DNA from 2 places in the Photobacterium ganghwense genome. Region 2 is predicted to be linked to the other one. Evidence: riboswitches for the same ligand, from Rfam matches in the RefSeq annotation. Region 2 holds a riboswitch; the other holds the start of a gene.
The links. A riboswitch is a leader RNA that binds a small molecule or an ion and turns the genes downstream of it on or off. The one in region 2 is predicted to bind cyclic di-GMP.

Region 1 (4,430 bases), 950 kb from region 2:
TTCATCGAAATGTTCACTTTGTTGCCAATGTGCCAGCGCTTTGATTTTCTCGACAGACTGGCAACGTTCTGCCAGTCGCATGCCGTTGGCATCGACACAGAAGGCACAATCATTGAGTTGGGAGACCCGGACACACACCAGCGAGCGAATCACAGGGGAGAGGGGAGAAGAACGGCGATCCAGATAACCAAAAAAGCCGGCGACCAGCCAGAATAAAGGCGGACGTCTACCCCACAGTAAAGCAGGATTCAGCACTTTGCCGAAGTGCCGCTGTTGGAGCCAGAGCAGGGGTCTGATCAGAACGGAGTAACGCTTTTTAGCCGGAATACGCACAGGAACCTCTTTATCGTCGGTGTGTCGTGTAACTGTCTGAGTCCAATATAAAGATCATGGATCATTTTATCGGTAAATATCAGACAAAGACCTGATAAAGAGGTAAAAAATTTCAGTCGCTAATCAAAATAGTAGAAATCAGGATTGATCGATGGAAATTCGTACAGGAATGGATTGCGGCTGGTTAGCCACCTGATTGCGACTGCTTGGTGCATCGGTGATCAGAATATAGCCACAAGCGATAATCGGGGCGACAGACAACAACATGGTTTTACCAATATGGTAATTACGATACCAATACTTTCTAGCGCGGATTTTTAGGAGTAGTCCCCAGACGAATAAAGTGACGTTTAACACGGTAATCGACAGTAACACATCATGCATAGCCACCGGTGAAGCCACTTGTTGGCTGACCAATAAATAGACAACCACAGGCGGAAGCAGGCTAATAAGAACCACCGCTCGCATCAGGCGTGGCCATTTGCCAAACTTATCCTTGAACATCTGTTCATTTTGTCCTGGGAAAGGTTGGGAATAGTTCATATAACCTCCGGTGTTTTACATCCGGCTAATTCTACAATTGCCCTCATTGAATAAAAGTGTGTTGCCGAATTAATAAGCAGCTTTGTGAGTTAATTCAATGTTTGACAGGGAATGACATTATTCTGTCATTGCAGAGCCAAAAATATGTTGGGAATAAAAAAGAGATCCGAAGATCTCTTTTATATGTGTCAGGTTGCGATTAACTTAATTTCGCAAGAAGTTCTGAGCGCCGCTCTTTCGGGATAACAGACCAGTGCTTGCCACTGATTGCTCCTTCCAAAGCCCACAGTAAGTCGATACTTACTTCGCCTTCATGAGTGCTCTGTAGCGCTTTATACGCATTCAGGGCACCGGCTTCATACAGCTCATCCACTGTGGTTATTCCGGCTTTTTTCAACATCCTCTCATTCGCCAGGCGAAGATTGGGTAAATCTTTGATTCGATTGGGAGAGGTGTTATTTTTTATTTCTTTATCTGCTTTAGCGGCAGATAAAGACAATTTCGCCTGAGCCAGAATTTTATCAGTATCGTCCCACCACTCTTCAGGAATGGCATAATGTTTGGTTACAACAGGAAAGCCACGTTTCTTATATACATAAGGTTTCATTCCTGCGGATTTATATTCCTTTTCATTGTCGGCATTCGCCCGTAAATGCAGTTTGTCATTTACCACGAGTGCAAACATTGTTTCGCCAGAAAATATGCCAAAGCCGCCAAACATTGAGCGTGATTTGACGTTATCGAAATTATTAAAAAGGCGTAATGAATCTTTGAGTACTGGTTTGTCCATGCGTCTTCTCGGTGAATTGTTACTAGGTCACCTAACAACGAGCGAGGATTCAAGAATAGCAGAGTTGTAAAACGAACTGTCAGGGAAAAGTGAAATTATTTCCTGATGTTATCTGCTATATCCATCGGCAACCCCGCTACCATAAGTTGACTGCTTTAAAAATAAAACTGCCTACTCTTAGGCCGGAAGCTTTGCGTCCCTACCTTTCGATAGGTTTGCCTTGTTCGTGACACCTAAAGCATATCTCAGAAGATTATTTTGAACTTGCTCCCAACTTTTAAAGTGTGATATTGCTCCCAGTAATATCTCACAATTTTTATAGTGATATACTTCTAATGTTGTGAATTTATTACTGTTTAAGTCAAAAGTGGTACAAAAAAACCGGAGATAAAAATCTCCGGTTTGTCATACATTTGTCATCAAGTTATGCATATTAGCTGTTCAGGTTACGCACTGATTTGCGAACGACCAGTTCTGGTATCATTTCAAAAACCTGATGCTCGTGTTCTTTGTTCTTCACGCGATCCATCAGAATCTCAACCGCACTCTTACCCAAACGGCGTTTAGGCTGGTGGATAGTGGTCAGTGGCGGTGAAAAATACGGTGCCAAGTCGATGTTATCGTAGCCAATGATCGACATATCGTCAGGTACACGGATACCGGCTTGCTCAAATGTACTGATCATGCCCATCGCCATGATGTCATTGAAGCAGAAAATCGCGGTTGGACGCTTTTCCATTGCCATAAATGTGTTGGCCGCTTTTACCGCAGATTCACATTCGAAGTCACCTTCCAGAATCCAGTCTTCATTGATGTCTAGTCCGGCTTCTGTCATTGCCTTGCGGAAACCTTTCAGGCGTTCGCGACAGGCCGCTTTTTCTGCGTGGCCAGTCAGACAGCCAATTTCCTTGTGGCCGTGCTCAATAAAGAATTTGGTTGCCACGTAGCCGCCAAGTTCAGCATTGTCCTGAATTTTATCGGTGTGCGGGCTTTCCGGACCCCAGTCCATGATCACCATCGGCAGATCTTTCTGGCGCTCCAGCAGTTCCAATAGTTGCTCGTCAAGATCCGAACACATCACCAGCAGGCCATCTACACGTTTTTCGGCCAGCATACGCAGGTAATCTCTTTGCTTTTCCAGGTTACCTTCGGTGTTACACAGAATCAGCGTATAGCCTTCACCGTAGCAATATTCTTCAACGCCGTGGACAACTTCAGCGAAAAACGGGTTGGTCGATTTGGTTACCAGCATGCCGATGGTACGGGTTGTATTGCACTTCAGGCTTCGTGCTACGGCACTTGGTGCGTAGTTCAGCTCTTCAACCGCCGCGAGAACTTTCTTCTGTGTTGCTTCAGCCACGAAGCGTGTTTTGTTGATCACGTGTGAAACGGTGGTGGTTGAAACACCAGCCATACGTGCAACATCTTTAATCGTTGCCATAGTTATTCTTCTAGTGAATGGGTCCGCAGACCTTTAAATTGAATGCATTACCTAAGAGGACAGTGATGAGTTGCGATGTCAGGGATGCCATTCACTATTCTGTTAGGTGGAATTACCAGAAACGCCAAAAGGCCGCATCTCGAACGGGCGGCTTCATCTCTGATAACAAAAAATCGTACCCGCGCTAATAAAACGCGTTGCATGGATCATTTGCATTGTTTAATCGCTTGCGATCACATTTTACTGAGTGTGGCCAATAGTGCAATGTTTCTGGCCAAAGTCATGGATATTTATTGACAGTTATCAATATTTTGCTTGTAACAAGGCTCTGCGCTGCAATTTATTGTTACGGTAATAACTTGATTTGAAACAAATTTAATATCCTGCAATAAATCAGTTTGCATGGAATAAAAATACCGGTTGTGCTTGCTGCGCGACAACCGGTACTAATTTCGCTCAATCAACGATGTTTCCGCTCTTATAAAACCGTGGTCTTTTCACTTGAAGCGGCGTTATCACTCTGCTTCACGAGGTTTGATTGATAGTAATAGCGGCTCTGTTTTCTGCCTTTTTTCGGTTTGCGTTTTCACCTGCCGGTAACACGACAGGGTAGCCGTCGACCGGGTGGTGGCTGATGCATACCGGCCAGCCATATACGGTTTCAATGAGCGATTCGCTTAACGCATGCTGCGGGCTACCATCTGCCTGGATTTTGCCGTTGTTCATGATAACTAACCGGTCAGCGTACTGAGCAGCAAGGTTCAGATCATGGATGACGACGATGACCGCCGCGCCGGCCCGAGCCATGTCTCTGGCGACGCGTAACGTGTTGTGCTGATGCGCCAGATCTAACGCTGAGGTCGGTTCATCAAGCATCAGAACGCACTGTTCGCCCGCCTGACTTAATTGTGTCAGCACGCGGGCAAAATGAACCCGCTGTTTTTCTCCGCCGGATAAGGTCGGGTACAGACGTGAAGACAGGGCAGTCACGTCTACCTGCGCCATTTTTTCACTGGCAATTTTTCGGGTACGGGCCTGCGAGATATTGAGAGGCAAAGCCCCCAGAGCCACCACTTCTTCAGCCGTGAAGGCAAATGTCAGACTGCTGTGCTGCGGCAGGATGCCGAGATGCTGAGCCAGCTGATGGGGTGGCCAGTTTTGTCGGTTGCGGCCGAAATAGCAGATTTCCCCTGACACGCTCCGTTCACCACACAGAACTTTCAGCAGGGTACTTTTCCCTGCGCCGTTGGGGCCTAACAGTGCAGTCAGCTCGCCTGAGCGAAGGTCGATCGAGAAGTCGTCCAGAATCACTTTGTCGCCCAG
Region 2 (4,430 bases):
AAATCTCGGCAAGAACCTCAGCAAGAAAAAAGCACATTGAATGCTGCGCGCCCGGAATACTTGCCAGTGAGGGGCTCGGCCTCTTATCACGAGGCGGGTTTGGTGCCAATACAGCGCCCTAAAACCACGACGCAGATATGGCTTGAACTGCAGGCGAGCGGCAAGCTGGCGACAGAATATAACGATGCGGTGTTGCCGCAGGCAGCCGAGCAGACTGAGCAGCGGATGCTGAACAGCTTTACCACCCCCATTCCGGCCAAATTTATCTCTGATTCTATGGGCGGCAGCTAGGAAGGATACCAATATGTCGGTGCGCATCGGTGGTGGTATCAGAAAGCGGCAGCAGGGAGCTGTCGGGAGCGGGCTTATTCTGCTGATGATAGCGATGGCCGTATTTTTAGCGTTGGCAGTCGATACCGGGCGATTGTTCTGGGAACAACGACGACTGCAGCAACAGGCTGATCTTGCGGCATTAAGTCTGGGGCGAAGCGGTTGTTATCTCCACGGAGTCAGCCAGAAAAGTGCCATGGAAGCGACGGCTAAATCGGTTCTGGCGGCGAATGGCTTTGACACCAGTAGTGCCAGTTATCGGGTTGATGTCGGCACAGCCAGTATTCACGATAATCACTGGGTGATCGAGACCGGTACTGAGAGCGCATTTCAGGACGCCGCGCGGGTGACCATCAGCAAAAAGGTGGCTGCCAGCCTGTTTCCCCGTCTGCTTTCTGGCTCTTCTGACGCCCAGATGATCACCTTGTCAGCTCAGGCGGGGATCAATAAAAAAGCGAAAGTCGGTTTCGGCGTTGGCTCAACGCTGGTCGATGTCGGGTTGACCAATTCCATTCTCGGCGCGGCACTGGGCGGAAACCTGACACTGGTGTCGTATGACGAGCTGGTCAACACCCGAATCGGACTGGGAACCTTGGTTGCTGCAATGAATCAAGAGCAGCCGCTGGGTGGCGACTCGCTGGAACAACAACTCGATCAGTTGCTGGTCAAAGAGTTGTCTATCGCGCAGCTGATAGACGTGTTGATCACCCAAGTTGGAGCGACGTCAGAAGCCGGTCAGGCTCTTTCCCAGATCCGTAGTGTGGCCAGTGTGTCTTCCCTGCCGTTAATCACCCTGAACGGATTTCTGACGCTGGCCAACGGGAGTGATGACAGTGAAATAGTGGCTATTCATCAAGCGGCGCTCGCTGCCAGCCTGTCTTTATATGATCTTGTTTACGCATCTGTGCTGGCTGCGGTCAATCTCGACAGCCGTACCTTGTCATTGGCGGGAGGAGAGCTGGATCTGGCATCACTGTTGGCACCGTTAACGGAAATCCGTCTGACAGTGACGCAGCCGCCGCAATTTAAAATGGGGCTGCTGCCGTCTCAGGAAAATGACGGGTTCGTTAATGCTGTAAAAACCGCCCAAATAGAGCTGGATTTAAAGGTTAATGCGTTGAGTCTGCTGAGCAGTCTGGATCTGGGGATTATTACGGTGAAAAGCAGTGTCCTTGGGGTCAAGGTTGTGGCAGCAGAAGCCGAAACCCGGCTGCTGGATGTGTCTGGCTGTCAGTGGAGTCAGCAACATACCGTCACGTTTGATTTTGCTACCAAACCCTCGGTGGCAACGATTTTCGTTGGTGATGGTGGGGCAGAAGGCAATGCCGACGATTTCGGTGATATCAGTCAGCCGTTCTCGGTTGTGGTTGATATTCCGGCGCTGTATTCAGATTTGCTGGCGGTAGAAGTCGGGGCCAGTTTTCCGAATTCATCGGCGGCATTTCAGCCCCACAGTGAGCGCTTGACTGCTACCGATATGCTGCCCAAACAATACGCTCAGGTAGCTTCCGGCACCTTGTCTGAGACCGTATCCGGGGCAACCTTGTCTGCCAATTTGAAAACCGCTGACACGGGTGAAGACGTTGATAAAGGTTTGTTAGGAGGCTTGCTTGGCGGTCTTCTGGGGAGCCTGTTGAATGTACTTAACTCGGCATTAAGCCTGATAGACAGTGTGCTGCTTCCTGCTATTTTGCATGATGTGCTGACGCCGGTGGTGACGGAGGTGGTCGATCCTCTGCTGAAAGCTCTGGGGGTATCGGTGGGGCAGGCCGATGTGTTTGTCAGCGATTTCGAACTGGAAGGCGGGGTATTGATCGAATGACAGGTAAGGCGTAAACAAGGAAGCTAACAATAAGGACGAAATGCCCTTGATAAAGAGAACGGGATCACCCTTCCAGAGTTGTCGTAGGGAATTGTTCTGACAGGCAAAATCACTATAACTAGTGCGGTCAGCTAAAGGCAAAGAATCTGAAAGGGTTCGACGCAAAGCCACCGGCCTAACAAGCGCAGATTGCACGACCGTTCATACGCTATCCGGCGTGGTTACTTGTCGCTGTGCTTTATGGCAGCGGGGCTACCTGATTAAGAAAGCACGGCTTTCTTCACATAGCTGGCTTCCCAACGAATTAACTGGAAGCACATCATGAAAAAACGTTTTTCCTTATCATTGAGCGCCGCTACGGTGATGGCCTTGATTCCGTTACAGGTCAGTGCGCACGGCTACACCGATTTTCCCAAAGCCCGGCAAATGTTTTGCGTAGAAGATGGCGGGTATTACTGGCCGACAGACGGCTCTGGCATTCCGAACCAGGCATGTCGGGCCGTTTTTCAGGAATCCGGCGCCTATCCATTTGTTCAGAATCATGAGTTCTCTGCCAATGTGGCGGGCTACACCGACTTGAATGCCGTGAAGGCTGTGGTTGCTGACGGGCAGCTCTGTTATGGCTCGGATCCCAAAAAGAGCGGCATGGGGGTTGCCTCAGGCCAATGGCAGCGGACTGCGATGCAATCCGGTGAGACGTTTCAGCTCAAGTTTCGTGCTACGGCACCACACAACCCGAGTTTCTGGGAAATTTACCTGTCGAAACCGTCTTACAATGCGGCGCACAGCCGCTTGGGGTGGGACGATGTCGAGCTGATTGCCAAACACGGCAATATCGCGAAAACCCAGATAGACGGTCAGGATTACTATGTGATGAACGTGACACTGCCAGCAGGCCGTTCTGGAGATGCGACTCTGCTGACACGCTGGCAGCGGGATGATGCCGCCGGGGAGGGATTCTACAACTGCAGTGATATCCGTTTCGACGGTGAAGCACCGGCAGTTGAATGGCAGCCTCTGGGCGCGTTGATCCCGCAGGGGCTGGAGGCCCAGGTTGGTGATCAGGTGCTGTTCCGTATTTTTGATGGTTCAGGGCAGGAGGTGGTTGAAGTTACGCTTCCTGTAACGGCTGCCAATCAGAGCGTCCATTTGTGGTCGTATGAACTGGCACTAAAGGTCAATGAGCAGTACCACGCAATCACGCAGTTGGGGATGCTGCAATCAACTGGAGAGATCTGGTTTGATCAATCCGATCTGTACGGCAATCAGGTGTATGTGACCAACCGTGATTACCGTTATGCCCTGGATATTCGCGACGGTGAAGTGATCCCGCCGGATCCTGTTGAGCCAAGTGAACCTGGCGAATACGATTTTGTTTACCCCGACAATATTGGCAGTTACGAGCCGGGTAAAACCGTGGTGCTGAGCCGGGACGGCAGCACATACCAATGTCGGCCATTTCCGGAAGGCGGATGGTGTAACATCAATTCGGCCTCACATTATGAGCCGGGTTATGGTTCGAACTGGCAGGATGCCTGGTTGAAACTGTAATCAACCGCGGAAATTCAGAGAAAAGCGCTGGCACAGTCCGGCGCTTTTTTATACCTGAAAGTTCACGAAAATCAGTATGAAACGTCAATGACAGGAAAGTCAGTGTTTACAGTAAAAAACAATGAATCCTGTTTTAAACGGGTTTAGTGATCTGCTTCAAATTAATTTGGTTGCATATCTCGGCAACTTGAATACCTTGCTCAAGATCAATTTGTTGCACATTAATTTGGTGGTAGCTTCTACCCCGCTGGAGTTACACAAGACTGATTACAGGTAGCTTGATCAAAGCCAATCAGTCTCTTGGCCGTTGGTAAGCTAAAGTAATGAGTATTTGATAATTATGGAGAATTATAAATGAGCACTGCGTTCTTTATTCCTACAGTAAACCTCATGGGCGCTGGCTGCCTGACTGAAGCGGCGGATGCAATTAAAGGTCATGGCTTTAAAAAAGCATTGATCGTCACTGACAAAATTCTCAGCCAAATTGGCATGGTTAAGCAAGTTGCTGACCTGCTGGCAGAGCGAAATGTTGAGTCTGTTGTTTTTGATGGGACACAACCAAACCCAACCATTAACAACGTTGAAGCAGGCCTTGAGCTGTTGAAAGCAGGCGGCTGTGACTTTGTTATTTCACTGGGTGGCGGTTCACCGCACGATTGTGCGAAAGGGATTGCGCTGGTTGCAGCGAATGGCGGCAAAATTGCTGACTACGAAGGTGTTGACCGTT

Region 1: another riboswitch for cyclic di-GMP. It lies ahead of FH974_RS09270 (TfoX/Sxy family DNA transformation protein); the one in region 2 lies ahead of FH974_RS05240 (lytic polysaccharide monooxygenase).

The regions. Positions count from the first base shown of each region.
Region 1 is NZ_CP071325.1:2,018,343-2,022,772, reverse strand. Features, by position in the region: gene FH974_RS09280 (carboxymuconolactone decarboxylase family protein) at 1-333, opposite strand, end outside; gene FH974_RS09275 (hypothetical protein) at 472-876, opposite strand; gene FH974_RS09270 (TfoX/Sxy family DNA transformation protein) at 1,076-1,666, opposite strand; cyclic di-GMP riboswitch class I at 1,790-1,896, opposite strand; gene purR (HTH-type transcriptional repressor PurR) at 2,100-3,107, opposite strand; gene FH974_RS09260 (heme ABC transporter ATP-binding protein) at 3,633-4,430, opposite strand, start outside.
Region 2 is NZ_CP071325.1:1,072,769-1,077,198, forward strand. Features, by position in the region: gene FH974_RS05230 (DUF3613 domain-containing protein) at 1-291, shown strand, start outside; gene FH974_RS05235 (pilus assembly protein TadG-related protein) at 305-2,152, shown strand; cyclic di-GMP riboswitch class I at 2,279-2,412, shown strand; gene FH974_RS05240 (lytic polysaccharide monooxygenase) at 2,474-3,703, shown strand; gene yiaY (L-threonine dehydrogenase) at 4,058-4,430, shown strand, end outside.